One region of the Shewanella sp. 8A genome, then DNA from elsewhere that is predicted to be linked to it. Evidence: predicted binding sites of a transcription regulator. Region 1 holds the regulator's gene; each other region holds the start of a gene.

Region 1 (5,686 bases):
CTGATCTTGATCGACGAGTTGCCATAACACTTGCCGAGCTTTGGGAGGTGACGATTCTAAAATCAATGCGATATCTGACGGCGCCATATTTTGTAGCATTTGCCTGACATGCACAAACATACCACTGTTGAGGGCTTGACTCAGTTGGTCGAGGCGGTGTTCGGCTTGTAAACTGTCTGAGGCTTCTACAGGCATGTTTCCTCCATGGCGGCGGTGGATGGGTTGGCGTTTAGCTATTGAGGACTTAAGCCAAAGCGCAGCAGTACATTGTAATTTAGCGCACGGGAGGGCGTCGAGTCACAAATGTGTTTTACTGGTATAAGGTGCTGAAATCAAAACCAAACAGGATACTGAATACCGGCAGGGATCATCGAGATGATACCATCAGCAGGCTTCGTCAAACTTAGCGTCGATAAGGGCACAAATGGCATTAAGTGCAGGCTCGGCATCCGGGCCTTCGGCGATGAGGGTGATGGTTTTACCCATGCCCGTCTCGAGCATGAGTAGACCCAATACACTGGCGGCAGAGGCCTGTTTTTCACCTTGGATCAGCGTAATGCTGGCATCAAACTCAGAGGCCAATACCACGAGCTTTGTGGCGGCACGGGCATGTAAGCCGAGTTTATTGCAGATGGTGACTTGGCGCTCAAGTTTTGGCATGGCTCAACTCTCGATGGCGCGCATTGACTTTATGTTTGCCATTACTAAAACGTTTAGCTAGTTGCTCGGCTACATAGACTGAGCGGTGTTGGCCACCTGTGCAACCAATCGCAATCGTCAGATAGCTACGATTATTGCGCTCTAAATGCGGCAACCAGGTTTCGAGCAAATTCTCGATTTGCCAGATGAACTTATTCACCAGTGGCTGGCGATTTAAAAACTCCGCTACGGGTTCATCTAAACCGGTGAGAGGTCTAAGCTCCGGTTCCCAATGGGGATTTGGCAAAAAGCGCACATCAAACATAAAGTCAGCTTCGGTCGGCATACCATGCTTAAAACCGAAAGACTCGAAGTTGATCACCAGTTCCTTATCGACACTGCCAAGGAGTATTTGCCGCACTTGGTCGCTGAGTTCATAGATATTCAGATTCGAGGTATCTATATAGTGATCCATCTGCTGTGACAGCGGCTCCAGCAATTTGCCTTCAAGTTTGATGGCTTCTTGCAGTGACACTCGGCTCTTAGATAAGGGATGTAAGCGCCGCGTTTCGCTATAGCGTTTTAGCAGCACTTTATCGCTGGAGTTTAAGAAGAAGCTGGTGAGTTCAGTGCCCGTAGGCAGGCTGGCAAGCTGTTTAACCAGCACTTTGTCTTGCTCTGGTAAATTGCGCACGTCAACACTGATAGCAACGAGATCGTTACTGCCTTTGAGCTGTTCAAGCAAACTGCCAATCAAAGGCAAAGGCAAATTATCGACACAATAGTAGCCGAGATCTTCAAGCACTCTAAGTGCGACCGATTTGCCTGAGCCTGAACGCCCTGACACTATGACCAGTTTCATCCAATGATTACCTGATAGAGTTCCGTTTCATCATGCGTCTTGCGCAATTGTTTTAATATTTGCTTGTCACTGAGCTTTTCAGCCATGCATGACAAGGTACTTAGGTGCTGCTGACATTGGTCGGCAGGCACGAGTAGTGCAAATAAAATATCGACGGGTTGTTTATCGATAGCATCAAAGGCTATCGGCTCCTCACATTTTATCAATATCGCTATGGGTTGTGTTATATCGGTTAATCGACCATGTGGAATGGCGATACCGTTACCTATACCTGTGCTACCCATCTTTTCGCGCGCCACGAGGCTTTCGAAGATCTCTTGAGATGAGAGGGTGGGGTACTGGGCAGCGGCTAAGTCGCTGATGAGTTCCAGTACCTTTTTCTTACTGCCCGGAGTGGCGCAGGTTGTGCACTCCGGCCGCAGTATGGTACGAAGTTCCATTGCTAGTGTTTTGTTAACTTCTCTTTGTGTTTAATAACCTGACGATCAAGTTTATCAATCAGGACGTCTATGGCAGCATACATATCTGCATGCTCTGAAGTCGCGAAGACTTCACCACCGGTGAGGTTGATTCTCGCTTCGGCAATCTGTTGCATTTTCTCAACATTGAGCACAACGTGCACATTATTGATCTGTTCGAAATGACGTTCAAGTTTTGAAAACTTTTCCTCAACATATGCCCGTAACGATTCAGTAATCTCGATATGGTGTCCACTTAGGTTTATTTGCATAGAAACGTCCTCCGATACTCACAATAGGCTATAAACTTTTACGCTGATTGGAAGGGGGAATAAGCATCGCTTCTCGGTACTTCGCAATGGTTCTGCGCGCAACGTTAATTCCCTGTTCTGCCAGAAGTTGAGCCATCTTGCTGTCGCTTAATGGTTTTTTCTGGTTTTCCGCTGCAACCAGTTTCTTAATGAAAGCTCTGATTGCTGTGGATGAGCACTCACCGCCATCATCCGTCCCGACGTGGCTTGAGAAGAAATATTTTAGTTCAAAAAGTCCTTTTGGGGTATGCATGTATTTTTGTGTGGTCACCCGTGAAATGGTGGACTCATGCATCTCTACCGCCTCGGCGATATCGTTTAGGACCATAGGTTTCATGGCTTCTTCACCATATTCGAAGAAACCCTGTTGGTATTGCACTATGCAGTTTGCTACCTTGAGCAGTGTTTCGTTGCGGCTTTCAAGGCTTTTGATAAACCATTTAGCCTCTTGCAGATGGCCACGAATAAATTGGCTATCAGCTTGATTTTTTGAACTTCGGGCCATTGCTGCATATTGCTGATTTACGTTGATTTTTGGCATGCAGTCAGGGTTTAATTCGACCACCCAACGGCCGTTTTTCTTCGACACCGATACATCGGGGATCACATATTCTTCATCGACAGGGGTGATGAGTAAACCGGGGCGAGGATTCAAGGTTTGGATCAGCGCAATACTGTCCCTTAACTCGTCCTCTTTCAGTTTGGTCTTACGCATTAACAGCCTAAAGTCGCGAGCGGCGATCAGATCTAAATGATCTTTGATCAGCATGCGGGCGTTTTCGATGTGAGGGGTATCAGGCGAAAAATGAGATAGCTGGATCAGTAAACATTCGCTTAAATCCCTTGCCGCGACACCAACGGGGTCGAAATGTTGAATACGCTTGAGCACGGCTTCAACTTCGTCGAGTTCAATCTCGGGATTGCCCATGGCTTCGAGGATATCTTCAGTGCTTTGAGTGAGATAACCTTGATCGTCAATGGCATCAATAATCGCGGTGGCAATGGCTAAATCGGTTTCAGAGAAGGGTGTGAGGTTTTTTTGCCATTCTAAATGTTCGTACAACCCCTCGCTAGTTTCCCCTTGGAAGGGCATGTCATCTTCACGGCTGGCGCCAGAACCTGAGTTTGGCGATGCGGTAAATACTTCATCCCAAGTGGTATCCATGGGTAACTCTTCGGGCAGAGATTCTTTGGTCAGCGACTCGGCAATGTCCACGGTGGAATTATCTTGTTCCTGTGGCTGGGCAGTCGTTTCGCTAAAGTCGGTATCGGCGATATCTTGCTTACGTTCGCTAGGCGCGTCAAATTGCTCCTCTTCCAGCTCGAGAAGAGGATTAGAGTCTAAGGCTTGCTGGATTTCTTGTTGCAGTTCCAATGACGACAGTTGCAGCAGGCGAATGGCCTGCTGAAGTTGTGGCGTCATGGTTAACTGTTGACCCAGTTTGAGCTGGAGTGACGCTTTCATGTTACCGCTGATCCCTAGGTTATTATTGTGAGTTTAGGTCGCTTGATATCATATGGATGGAGCCTAGCGCTCTCAAATTCAAGGCTTATTAGCTTTGTTTTAGTAACTATAGCCTGAATTGTTCACCTAAGTACACAGCCCTAACTTGCTGATTGTCTAAGATCTCTGCGGGTGTGCCCTCGGCAATAAGATTACCGTGACTCACAATGTAAGCATGTTCACAGACGTCTAAGGTCTCGCGCACATTGTGGTCTGTGATAAGTACTCCAAGGCCTCGGCTCTTAAGCTGCTCGATAATTTTCTTGATATCGATAACGGAGATCGGATCAACGCCCGCAAAGGGCTCATCAAGCAGAATAAACTTGGGGTTGGCCGCTAAGGCGCGGGCAATTTCGACGCGGCGACGTTCACCGCCCGATAAGGACATGCCTTGGCTGTCACGAATATGGGTGATATGGAACTCTTCTAGCAGTTGCTCTAGTGCTTCTTCGCGCTGGTCACTATTGAGCTCTTTACGGGTTTGCAGTACCGCCATGATGTTGTCGTGTACGGTTAATTTACGAAAGATACTCGCTTCCTGTGGTAGGTAACCAATACCTTTGCGGGCACGCAGATGCATAGGATCGGCGGTTAAATCATCATCGTCGATAAAGATATGGCCTTTATCGCTTTTAACTAAGCCCACGACCATGTAAAAGGTGGTGGTTTTACCCGCACCGTTAGGGCCGAGTAGACCGACGACTTGACCCGTTTTTACTGTCAGGCTGACATCTTTGACAACCTGGCGGCTTTTATAACTCTTGGCGAGATTCTGTGCTTTTAAGGTGATTTGGGTCATTTAGAATCCTGTTTTTTCACAGGTTTATCTGTTGGTGTATTTTTGAGTTCTTCCTGATAATTATCAGGTTGAATAATGGTAATTACGCGATCATCACCATTGCCGCTACTTTCGGCGATCAGTTTTTGCTGAATAATATCGTAACGAATTAAATTGCCTGTAACTTGACTACCCGCTTGGTCTAGGGTCGCTGTACCAGTTAGGGTCAACGTCCGAGTGGCCATTTCATAGCGAATCTCTTTGGCGCTAGCAGATGCAGGGCGGCCATCATCAAGGATTTGGCTGTAGGTTGCTGGATTTCCTGTAGCCAGTAAGACTTTACTATTTTCGCCTTCGACAGAAAATGCACGGAGTTGATCCGCATGGATTTTAATTGAGCCTTGAACAACTTCAACGGGACCGAAGAAAATGATCTGATTGTTTTTAATGTCCGCAGTTTGACTGACGGCTTTAATTTTCACTTCTTGCTGTAAGTCACCGATCTTGGCGAAGGCATTCATGCTTATCATTAGCATTAGGCTGGCAAGTAATATGTTATTTTGCTTCATAGGTTCCTACTACCTGACTGGTCAATTGCACTTCCTGCGCGTTAAGGTCGGCATAAAGGCCTTGCCCTTGAATATTAAAATCTTTCCCTGTGACGTAAATGATGCGGTCAGAGGTCATTATCATTGTGTTGAGATCGAGTTCTAAAAAACTGGTGGACAAGGTTTGTATCGGTTCACCAGGGCTGATGGCATCGATAATAACATTATTTTCTAATACAACCTTGCCAGTATCTTTGTTGAGTCGACCTTGATCGGCTCTGATCTGCCATTTTGCTTTACCTTGGTCGGGATACACAAGATAGACAGGCTGAATAAAGTCGGTTTGGTTTTTAAGCTCATAGTGTTCCATGTGCTTTGCCGTGACGCGACTATTGACTTGTCCTTGCTCGTTAAACTCGATGCTGCGCAGATCTTCGATAATGTAGTCGGGTCTGTCTGTATCATTCAGGCTGCTATCGGTATCGCCACCGCGTTTTTGTTGGACCTGCCAATACAGCACGAGTGCAGTACCAAAAAAAGCAATAATGGCGAGGGTCACACGACTCATATGCTCATCCCATGGGCT
Region 2 (5,686 bases), on a different contig from region 1:
CGGCGCCGCTCATTACCGCAGCCTCTGCACCATACATGCCGCGGAAACTAAAATCATGGCCCTGCCAATCAACAAAACCTATGTTGCCATCGGTTTCTAGCGCGTAAGTCTCAAATATTTTGCGGTATTGCAGCGCGGTAGTGGCGCTAGTACACATTCCCCACACATTCGCGGAAAGAATGGTTTCGAGATAATTAGTCAACCAAAAGAACCGCTCATCGGTATTGTACAAAACCAAGCAAGGCACTTTTAAGGGATATACTGAACCTTCCGGCAATGCCATGATTTTAATGGGTAAATAGCCTAAATCATGTAACGCCTCAATATGCTGAGTACCGACATTATTTGGCCCAAGATAGTTATTAATGCGGCGGGAGAATTGGCGAATCACTTGCTCTTTGGGCTGTTGAAAGAAATCACGGTTCCAACTGTCAATTAAGTAATGCTTGATAAAATATTGCAGACCAAAAAATACCATCTGCTCAGTATAACCACGACGGGATTTACGGGCGGTCAAGTTACTAAAAATCACTTGAGTATTATCAGGATATTGACGACGGTGGTCGACTTTGTAGCCATCAATGGCGGTAACGGGATTCAAGTACATCATATTTTCCTTAATGATTCATAAAACGCAAAACAGCATGGCAATGACAGAACTCGCTCGAAATATGTGTGGGGACACCTAAACTATCGGTACAAAATAATCTGTCTATGCCCGCCTCACGCAGAGCCGATTCGCTGGCCTTATCTTCATAATGTGACACAATCAAAATGACGCTTTGGGCCCCCTTTTGCTTTAACTTGATGGCAAGTTCGATAAAGGTTCTGCCACCAGCACAAATATCATCGACGATTAAGCAGGTTTTACCCGATAAATCATCACAAAACACTTCAGTAGCGATAATATGACCATTGACCACATCACGATGTTTATCGGCCCTGATCACCGGCATTCCCTGTAACGCCTTAGCTAAGCCGAATACTTTCTTATTCGCCCCCGCATCAGGCGAAACTAACACTAGATCACCGGTCAATTGAGCTGCAATCGCGGCGACAAAGCTGTGGTTGTCAATAACTTGCACTCGGTCTAATAATGCCGCGGTGACATCGCTGTGCGGGTCAAAAATACTGACTGAAGCATATTGCTGCTGATTAATCAGGCTGGCATAGACTTTTACCGATAAGGCCTCGCCCACATTACAGACTCTATCTTGGCGGGCGCCCGGCATATAAGGCAGTAACAGATCGATCTGCTCTGCACCGCTGCGGCGTAATGCATCAGTTAACAATAAGAGTTGCATGATGGATTGATCGCCACGATAACCGAAAAAAACTGTGACGCGTTTCGCTGGAGGAACCCGCAGTTGAACATGATTCTCCCCCGCACCAAATTGAAATAAACGGTAATTAGCCTCATCGCTAGCGGCGGGAAGTCGATAAAAATCAGCTTGCTGATGTGGTGAGTTAACTGTGCCTTGATGCATTTGAATACCTAGAGACATATTCACCTCCTGTCTGTGCAAGATCGCTGTGATATACAGCAATCTTGTTGTCTGCAAGCAATAGTGTCTTATAGACACTAATATGTAAAGTTGATTTTTAGACTATTTTTTATCGGATAATACTAAGGAATATACCTAAATTGCATATATTGTCCTTAAGACACTAAGTGCAATTTAGCTATGATAATGGGGAAATGGATATCGAAAAGTAAAGAATGGACGTATTACGACAACATCGACGGCTACATAAACCCTGATAACTCAAGCTAACTGTATGTACCGTATAATCTGTCACTATTATTGCTATGGGCAACCACTTTAAGCGGCAAACACTTTGACTAACATTCTAGATTTCTTAAGAATCGATACGATGCCGTATCCGACTTCAAACGGTATAAATTGGCTGGACGGCCACGTTCAGTACGTTTTAAGCCCGTATCAATCAATAAATCGGCCTGCTCAACCCGTCGACGGAACGATTTACCTTGGATAGGCTTACCCAGTAATACTTCATGCACATGTTGCAGCTCTGGCAAGGTAAAAGGTTCAGCCAGCGCAAAGCCTGGCACTAAAGAATATAAGGCTTTCTGAGTTAAACGTTCCCGCGCTTGCTCAATTAATTGCAGATGATCAAACGCCAAGGGCATCTGTAACACATCCTCTAATGGCCACCACTTAACATCACTCACTGAATCAATCTGGGTTTCGCAGGCTTGATAACTCATCAACGCGGTATAACACACGGTCACCGACCAGCCTCTCACGTCGCGGTGACTATTACCGACAGTGCAAAGCTGCTCAATATAAGGTGGCACTACCGCCGTTTTTTCCTGCAATTTGCGTAACGCCGCTTCCTCTAGGGATTGATCGGAATGTTCATCGATAAATCCTCCGGGTAATCCCCAAAAACCTAAAAAGGGATGATTTGAGCGTTGTACTAAGAGTACTTTAAGTTGCTGATCATGATAGGTAAACAATACGGCATCAACCGTCAGTAGCTGAGCCTTAAAAGCCTTAGGATCGTAATTGGCGAGATATTCCGCTTCAGTCATGAGTATTTTCCATCGTTTGACGTCGTAAGCTTAACTTAGAGATTACGTCGCTTCAAACATATTATGTCTTAGCGTCACTAAGTAAATCATCTGCTCTATAGGGTCGTACGACTTTTACCAAATTTACGCAAATAACGTGGCAACATGGTTTCATTTCCAAGCAAACCACCTTGATGGATATACATCACAGGGCTTGCGCCCCACTGCGGTAAATATTTTTCTAACACCATAAAACCTAAGGGATCGTAGAGTAATTCAAATTGAATACCTGAGGCGCAAATCCGCTGCCACATGGTATAAAACTCAGGATAGAGTTTACCAAAGTGGTATTTCTTCCCCACATTCAAAATCTGTGGATGCTCAGCAGCGTTAGGATTTAACTCATAAAACTGCTGCGCTAAATACTCATCGCCGCCCACCACTGCGCAGGTAAGCACTCGAATGTGACTTTGCTTACGCACAAAATATTGGTTTAAAAATAATGCCGTGGTTCCCGTTCCCGCGGGTAAAAACACTTTCAGTTCAGTCAGTCCCTGTTGCATTGCCCACGTTTCAATTTCAACGGCTAACAGACTGACACCATACTCCGCATACTGACAGCGCCCGCCTTCCGGAATAAATATAGCGTCAGGCTCCGCAGCCAAAACTTGATGCTCAATATAGTCATGGCAAGTCCACTTAGACTCACGCTGAAGAAAAGGATTAGCTGCTATCAGGCTTGATAAATCAATAACCTGTGTACCATTGGCGATAGCTGCGGCATAGTTCCCTGTCGGTAAAGTCAGTACGTGGCTAGCAATATGGTCCACATAAAAATCACACTGCCAGCCTTTGAGTTTGGCGAGCGCCGACAGCGAATACAGAGAATTAGCCTGTGCGGAGCCATGACCTATCACCTTAGTCACACCAGCAAAATCATGATCTAGAAAATAGGCAAACTTACGCGCCTTATTACCACTAAAAGCAGGATGTAATAAATCATCTCTTTTAAGAAAGATCTCTCTGCCTGCAAAAGAAAATGATTCGACGGGACTATTAGCTAGCATTTATTTACTCAAGGGGAGATAAGGTGTTTAGTGTAACGCGGGCTTGGTTAAATTCTTCCTAAGAATTAAGGAAATTCACGAAATATTAGCTTAACTCACAATCCGTAGAGGTATAAACTATAATATACCATTGATTATTAATGAAAAAACTTTTGGCATAATTCTCGCTTATGACATTTAAGCATCAATTAATAATTTCGAGTGTGGATGTTGTTTCTGTCGCACAGATTTTGGATTCGATAAGGAGTTTTCAATGTCATTATTACGGTTAATTTTCAATATTGCTTGGTTTGTCCTTGGTGGATTTGTGATGGGCCTAGCCTGGTGGCTTGCGGGGATTTTGTGTTTTATCAGTATTATCGGTATTCCCTTTGGTCGCGCCTGCTTTGTGATTGGTGAATTGACCTTCTGGCCCTTTGGACAAGAACAAATGAATCGCCGTCATTTAACTGGCCGTGAAGATTTAGGAACAGGTGCCTTTGGCATGGTGGGCAATATCATTTGGTTCTTACTGTTTGGGATTTGGTTGGCTATTGGTCATTTGGCCCATGCTCTTGCCTGCTTTGTGACGATTATCGGTATCCCTTTCGGGATCCAACATCTTAAGCTGGCGCTGTTAAGCCTAACGCCGATTGGGCAAACCATAGTAGCGAAAGCGTAATAACCATGATCGTCAAGGTGTAAGGCATATTACTCAGCACTACTCAGCATAGGTGGGTAGTGCTGATGCATAGTTCGGCAGCGATTGCACTAATTCTGCTATTCATTGAGTAAATCAGTGCTATCAGCAAACTGATCACCCGCATCCTGCTCCGGTGAGCAGATGATTTCAAAGAGATAATGCGCCAGTTTAGCTGACGCATCTATGGTGATGTCATAACCACAATAGGCCAACACAACTAAGTCGACCTTAAAATATTGTACCAATGCCCTGCTGGTTTGGATCTTGACTAACCCATCGCGATCACCCGACAAAATACTCACTGGCACACACAAACATGCTGAGCAGTGATAACGAAATGCCGCCCACAACTGATTACTCGCAGTGTTAGACAAAAATGATGACAAAACTTGCCATCTCACAGCTTTGGTTAGGTGCAAAATAGCATTACTGACTTAAAGCTTCTGGCTGAAATAACAAATCGCCCATAATGCTATCAATATCGAGCTTCGCTAAACCTTGATCAAAAATATCCCGCCAACGCCGCCCCTCTTCTGTATTACGAAACGCGACATAAAGTTGTTTATTGGCAATCAGTTGTCGATTGACCTGTAACTTATCTGCGAGCGGCTGAAGGTGGGGTTGTTTAAGTAGATAATGCAGCACATTAATATCAATCACAGCGCCGTCAATACGACCAGCCGCCACCTTTTTGATATTTTGCTCATCGGATGTTGCCGCTTCAACAGGTTGACTCCCTGAAGCAATCATTACATCCAGCGAGTCGGTATTCACATAATCCTGCACAATACCTAAAGTATAACGATTCAAATCGGCTAAATGATGCCAACTAATGGGACGGGATTTTTGCTCAACAATACCTAATGGGCCAATACCAATCGGTTTAGAAAAAATAAACTTATCGGTTTCAAAATAATATTCTGGAAAATAGCCAATGTAGTCAGAGCCCGGCATAACGGCTAATTTAATCGCGCGGCTCCAAGGGTAAAAATCCACGATAAGTTGTTGTTCCATTTGCTCAAACGCCGCCTTAGCCACCGCAACACTCGCGCCTTGGTGCTGGAGTTGATAGCCGGAATACGGCGGCCAAAGTAATGACGTTAGCTTCAGCGTGTCAGCAAATGTCGTATTTGCCACGGTTAATAGGCAACTAAACATCAGTGGGCACCAGCGGATCATAATGCCTCCATCAAAGACTCATCTATTAATCGCTAAAAAAACAAATAGCTCATCGGTTTAACTCTATTCAGTATAATCAGCCATACCTATAGGTACAGCGAATATTTGTTATCTGTTTAGCCTTGTAGAACCACGCTAAGACAGCAATGTTCGGAGTAGGCAGAACTATCGCCGCCAAAAACGACATCTTTACGACAAGGGGAAGACTGAAGGAAAACCTTA
Region 3 (5,686 bases), on a different contig from region 1:
AATTACATCTGTTAAGCGAATACCAAATTTATCGTTTACCACCACCACTTCACCATGGGCGATAAGCGTGCCATTAACCATCACATCCAACGGTTCACCTGCAACTCTATCGAGCTCAACCACTGAACCTTGGTTCAGCTGTAACAGATTACGGATACTGATGAAGCTGCGACCAACTTCCATCGAAATCGTCACAGGTATATCTAAAATGGTATCTAACTTAGCCGCTTCTGCCTTGCTAATCGGCTGTGAGTCATCCACTAGCTCATCAAGATCAACGGCATTAGCCTCTTCCAGAGCTTGTTCGGCCATCGCTGCTGCCCAATCATCATCTGTACTCATCTCACTCCACCTTTATAATTCTGATATGTCTCTAGCTTTGCCTTTACGCGTCACTAATTGTAATTCGGATTTGACCGTCTCAGGACGAGGGATTTTTTCGTAAATTTTAAGTGCTAGATTATCTCGTGAACGTCCCATTTTACAGCGGTAAGTCGGTAAGTCCTCAATTCTCATCATAATGTACTCTGGTAATTCAATAGGGATAATATCCCCAGCCTTAAAGTTCATTACATCTTTGAGTGTGAGTTCGTGCTCAACCACTGTGGCATCAAAGCCTACTTTAACGTCCATAATCTCGTCATGCAGCGCCTGCGACCAACGCATATCGGTATCTTGTTTATCACTCTGTACGCCCGCATCGAGTAATTCGCGGATTGGCTCAATCATCGAATATGGCATCGTGATGTGGAAATCACCGCCACCACCATCCACTTCGATATGGAAGGAGTTAATGACAACGACTTCAGTTGGACTGACAATGTTAGCCATCGCAGGGTTAACTTCGGAGTCTAAATAATCAAACTCCACATCCATCACGGGTGCCCAAGCATCTTTATAATCTTCAAAGATAATTTTAAGTAATAACTGCACAATACGCCGTTCAGTGGGGGTAAATTCCCGCCCTTCAATCTTGGCATGGAAACGGCCATCACCACCAAAAAAGTTATCCACCAAAATAAATACCAGTCGCGCTTCCATGGTAATCAGCGCAGTACCTTTTAGGGGGTGGAAACGTACCATGTTCAGACTGGTTGGGACGAATAGGGTATGTACGTACTCACCAAACTTGAGCATTTGCACGCCGTTGATCGACACTTCGGCCGCGCGACGCATCATGTTAAACATGCTGATCCGCAGGTGACGGGCAAAACGCTCATTAACAATTTCGAGCGTGGGCATACGACCACGCACAATCCTATCTTGGGAAGAAAAATCGTAGGAACGAGCCTCCTGCCCAGCGGCATCAAGCTCATCATCCTCTTCGACATCATCGACCCCGTGTAAGAGCGCATCAATTTCGTCTTGGCTTAATAAATCACTCACAGTATTGTCTTCGCCTCTTTAAGGTGCTGAAGATGAAAGATTATTGCATGACAAAACCAGTAAAGAGCACTTTTTCAACCACTTTACGTCCCGTTACAGATTGCAACGTGTTTTGTACGCTCAACAGGGCTAATTGTCGTAATTCATCTTTACCCGCCTGTGTACTTAGCTTTTGCACATCGGCACCACTAAAAGTGGTTAGCAGCGCATCTTCAATCAATGGAATGTGCTTTTGGGTCAACACATCATCATCTTGACCTCTGACCATAAGTTGCACTTTGATTTCGACAAGCCGAGCGCGATCCGGTCCTGGAAGGTTAAATAAAAATGGGCGAGGCATCGGCACATAAGCTGCTAATGCTGGCTCAGCTGCCGGCGCAGCCGTTTCGGTTTTAGCACCTTCGGCCTCGACAGGAGCCTCTTCACTACTTCCAAGGAAAAACCAAAGCGCGCCACCAATTAATAGCGCAACAAAGACACCCACACCGATAAAAATAAATAGCTTCTTTTTACTTTTTGGTGCTTCAGTACTTTCAAGTTCTAGTGATTCTTCCTTGGCCATTTTCTGTTCTCTTTAATAGGCTAAATTTGGGAATGGGATTAAGGCTCAGTTTATAATCCACTTTGTTACTATAGGTTACCTGCTTAAGCGTAATAATCTATACCCGAATTTAAACTAGTTGCTTGATTTAAACCTAAATCGAGTTCTTCTGCCGAGAAATCATCCACATTTCCACCACTTGCACCGCCACTGTCTGCAAATCCTCCCTCACGGCGTTGTCCTTGGTCACCTTGAGAGACATGACTGTCAGCGAGCTGCATGCCTTGTTCTTGTAATAATTCACGTAAACGAGGAATCGCTTGCTCAACCACATCGCGGGTCTGTGCCTGAGCAACATGGAATTGCACTTGCGTCTGCTCACCATGAACTTGTATTTTCACTATCATGTGTCCAAGTTCGGGTGGATCTAGGCGAATTTCCGCCTGTTGAATACCTTGGCTAACCATAGTAACAAGCTGCTGTTTCATCACAGGAGAAAAGCGCTGGATCATTTCCTGCATCTGATTTTGGTTTTCAACGCCTTGACGTAAGGAAAGATGAACCTGTGGTATCTCTTGGCGTTGAATTTGCTGGTTAGCTAAAGAGTGTTGTATCGATACCGCTTTAAAATCAGCAGGCTTAAATTCTGTAACAGATTCTTCATGGCCAGTATCGAGCGAAGATAAGGCGTTTTCTTGCCGCGAATCCAGTGTGACGGCTAACTTGGCATCTTTTAACAATAATCCTGCCGAAATTTCGGCGCGTGAAGGATTGTCGTCAATAGCATTAGGCTCAACCGAAACCGCACCTAAGGCATTAAGCTCTTTAGTCGTAGAGTTTAATATCACGGCATCAGCATCGGTAACTGACACATTAGCTGTATTGACTGACGGTGACTGTCCAACCGTTGGCGCAGTCGTTTTATCAGTTGATAGGAGCCACAGATTGCTCGACTTATTGCTTAGTTCAGCCTCTTTCGCCTCTAACTTGTTAGCTTCAGAGATAGATTCCCCTTCAATCGGTAAAATGGGGGTTTCTGGCGGTTTAACCCATTTTTCAGTTCGCATCTCTGCAAGCATTGATGCATCATCTATAAGCGTATCATCGGTCGAAGCGCCAGTCTTATCCACAGTTTCAGTATTCGCCGTTGCAATCAAACCTACTGTATTAATTGACTGATTTTGTTTATTTATAATATCTTCTGGAAGTGCAGATGCTCGTTCTTGTTGAAAAACAAATGTACCCGTTTGCTCTAAAACTTGTGCATCTAATGTATCATTCGTTAAGGTAACTTCATTTGACTGTGCAAATTTCGCTAGCTCATCTAAAAAAGTTGGCTTGATAGTCTCTTCCGTTGGTAAAGCGCCATCCTCTGTTGCAGGCGCTAAGATACTAGCGGCATCTTCTGTCGTTAATTGAGCTTCAAGCGGCAAAGAGTCGCTCGGAGCGGCCGCTTTTTTCATCTCGTTTGCCATGCCTATTTGAGCAAAAATCAAGCTAATATCAGCTTCATCATCTGCACTAGTATCATCAATATCTGTTTTCTGTTTTGTCGATTTGGCAGAAACATCTAGAGAAACATTGGTGTTAGTCGAGGATGAGCTAATGGATGTCACTGAAGCCAAAGCGGCAGAAAAGTCTTCACTATTAGCATCTTGCTCCAATATTTTACTTGAGCCAGTACCATTTTTCGCACTAGATACTAATAGGATATTGTTCATTTGTTGCATAAAAGCTCCTAAACATCTGCCCAGAGGAAAAAGAGCGTGGGCAAACGTCAATTTATACGGCTTTGGCTATATCTGGCATAAATCAAGCAAATAAAATGCCAACAAATGGATATTAAAAATTCGAGTATTATTGACTGTCGGATTGGTTAATTACTTCTTACGACGGAAAAATTGCTGCGAAGCAAATTCATCCGTCATTTTTTGCTCTTTTTTGAGCTCAATGACTTGGCGCTTTTTCTCTTTATTTTCTAACAGTAGTTCCACAGCCTTACGCTTTTTTTGTTTTTCTAGCCAGTGCTGCTGACGATAGTGTTTCTGCTTCTCACCATCGGCTACAACACGATTTTGCTGAGCAATAGCCTCATCGATTTGCCGAATAAAACGATGGAATTGGTGGTAATGACTCGCACTAATGGCCTGCCCCTGCTGCGACTGCATCTGCTTCATATAATCCAAGCGATAATTGTTGAGTGCATCGAGCTGATTTTGGCGCTTTTGGCACTCAAGTTGTGCCGACTTGAGCAGCAGCGCAGCTTGTTCCTCAGCATCGAGGGCTAACTTTAATACGAGTAATAGGGGATCGGCATTCGCCATAACGGCCTCAATTATTTACATTGCGCAGCGAGTTGCCCGAGCATCATTTGACTATCAGCAAAACTAAAGGCATCACGCATGGTTTGCCGCAGAAAAGCGTTCATTGCAGGTTGTAGACGTATCGCATTATCAATACGAGGATCGCTTCCTTGTGCATAAGCGCCAATCGAAATCAGATCCTTATTCTGCTGATAAAGGGAATAGGTTTGCTTGACGCGGCGCATGGCCTCAAGATGTTCATTGGAAATCACCATTGGTGCCACACGGCTAATAGAAGCCTCAATATCAATGGCAGGATAGTGCCCAGAATCAGCAAGCGATCGTGACAGCACAATATGACCATCGAGGATAGCCCGAGAAGCATCAGCAATTGGGTCCTGTTGATCATCACCCTCGGTCAGCACAGTATAAAATGCGGTGATAGAACCTTGTCCTGGCCCGCCATTACCCGCCCGTTCAACCAGACGCGGCAATTTAGCAAATACCGACGGTGGATAGCCTTTAGTGGCTGGAGGTTCACCGACAGCCAAGGCAATCTCACGCTGCGCTTGGGCGTAACGAGTCAGACTATCCATTAATAACAACACGTTATAACCTAAATCTCGAAAATACTCGGCGATACGAGTCGAGGTTTCACAGGCGCGAAGGCGCATCAGCGGTGAAGTATCGGCGGGTGCCGCCACCACGACAGAACGCGCTCTACCCTTTTCACCTAGGATTTCTTCAATAAATTCTTTAACTTCGCGGCCACGCTCCCCTACTAACCCCACCACAATAATGTCGGCCGTGGTACCTCGGGTCATCATACCTAACAACACACTCTTACCCACACCTGAGCCCGCAAACAAGCCCATACGTTGTCCCTTGCCAACAGTTAGCATGGCATTGATGGCGCGAACGCCCACATCGAGAGGTTCGGTGATCGCACGGCGAGAAAGTGGGTTGATGGCGTTACTGTGTCTTGGCGCCTGCTGTTCGGTAGATAACGCGCCGAGACCGTCTAACGGCACACCATTACCGTCGAGCACGCGCCCTAACAGGGATAAGCCCACATTCAGACCCGCCTGCTCTCCAAGGGGAACAACCCGCGCACCGGGTAACACGCCACGCAGCTCTTCAATTGGCATGAGATATAATAATTCATCATCAAAACCAACGACTTCGGCAATTAACTCTCCAGCCATGGTCTCAATAGAACACAAACTACCGACGGGTGCTCGACAGCCGCTCGCTTCTAAGGTTAATCCGACCACGCGCACCAATTGCCCACAGGCAACGGCGCGAAATGGGGGCACTTTATTGATGCAATGATTCAGTTTACTCAGCAGTTGATGGCGGCGATTGTGCATCTTGCTCTCCATCAGCTTGCGGTTGTGCTAACAGTTCATTATCGTCCAGTGTTGATTTAGGGGCGATTTTAGCGGCATTTTCGTCA

What was found. Region 1 encodes sigma-54, which starts transcription at its own class of promoters, with help from an activator protein. Its sites were predicted from a motif close to GTTGGCACGNNNNTNGNNT; they were not measured.
Region 2: a site for sigma-54 is predicted at 3,755-3,773, ahead of M0413_RS22120 (YccF domain-containing protein). Genes of this name have one in related genera too.
Region 3: a site for sigma-54 is predicted at 3,742-3,760, ahead of M0413_RS17470 (flagellar hook-length control protein FliK). Genes of this name have one in related genera too.

What each region holds. Positions count from the first base shown of each region.
Region 1 covers NZ_JAMDJP010000021.1:4,732-10,417, forward strand. The annotation lists gene mgtE (magnesium transporter) at 1-195, opposite strand, end outside; gene M0413_RS15590 (HPr family phosphocarrier protein) at 385-660, opposite strand; gene rapZ (RNase adapter RapZ) at 647-1,501, opposite strand; gene ptsN (PTS IIA-like nitrogen regulatory protein PtsN) at 1,498-1,941, opposite strand; gene hpf (ribosome hibernation promoting factor) at 1,944-2,231, opposite strand; gene M0413_RS15610 (RNA polymerase factor sigma-54) at 2,260-3,735, opposite strand; gene lptB (LPS export ABC transporter ATP-binding protein) at 3,842-4,573, opposite strand; gene lptA (lipopolysaccharide transport periplasmic protein LptA) at 4,570-5,121, opposite strand; gene lptC (LPS export ABC transporter periplasmic protein LptC) at 5,108-5,668, opposite strand; gene kdsC (3-deoxy-manno-octulosonate-8-phosphatase KdsC) at 5,665-5,686, opposite strand, start outside.
Region 2 covers NZ_JAMDJP010000054.1:10,324-16,009, forward strand. The annotation lists gene M0413_RS22100 (nicotinate phosphoribosyltransferase) at 1-610, opposite strand, end outside; gene prs (ribose-phosphate diphosphokinase) at 618-1,505, opposite strand; gene M0413_RS22110 (NrtR DNA-binding winged helix domain-containing protein) at 1,844-2,557, opposite strand; gene M0413_RS22115 (1-aminocyclopropane-1-carboxylate deaminase/D-cysteine desulfhydrase) at 2,653-3,603, opposite strand; gene M0413_RS22120 (YccF domain-containing protein) at 3,857-4,264, shown strand; gene M0413_RS22125 (hypothetical protein) at 4,363-4,593, opposite strand; gene M0413_RS22130 (substrate-binding periplasmic protein) at 4,712-5,464, opposite strand.
Region 3 covers NZ_JAMDJP010000027.1:8,427-14,112, reverse strand. The annotation lists gene fliN (flagellar motor switch protein FliN) at 1-342, opposite strand, end outside; gene fliM (flagellar motor switch protein FliM) at 355-1,386, opposite strand; gene fliL (flagellar basal body-associated protein FliL) at 1,427-1,948, opposite strand; gene M0413_RS17470 (flagellar hook-length control protein FliK) at 2,032-3,657, opposite strand; gene fliJ (flagellar export protein FliJ) at 3,808-4,251, opposite strand; gene fliI (flagellar protein export ATPase FliI) at 4,263-5,600, opposite strand; gene fliH (flagellar assembly protein FliH) at 5,569-5,686, opposite strand, start outside.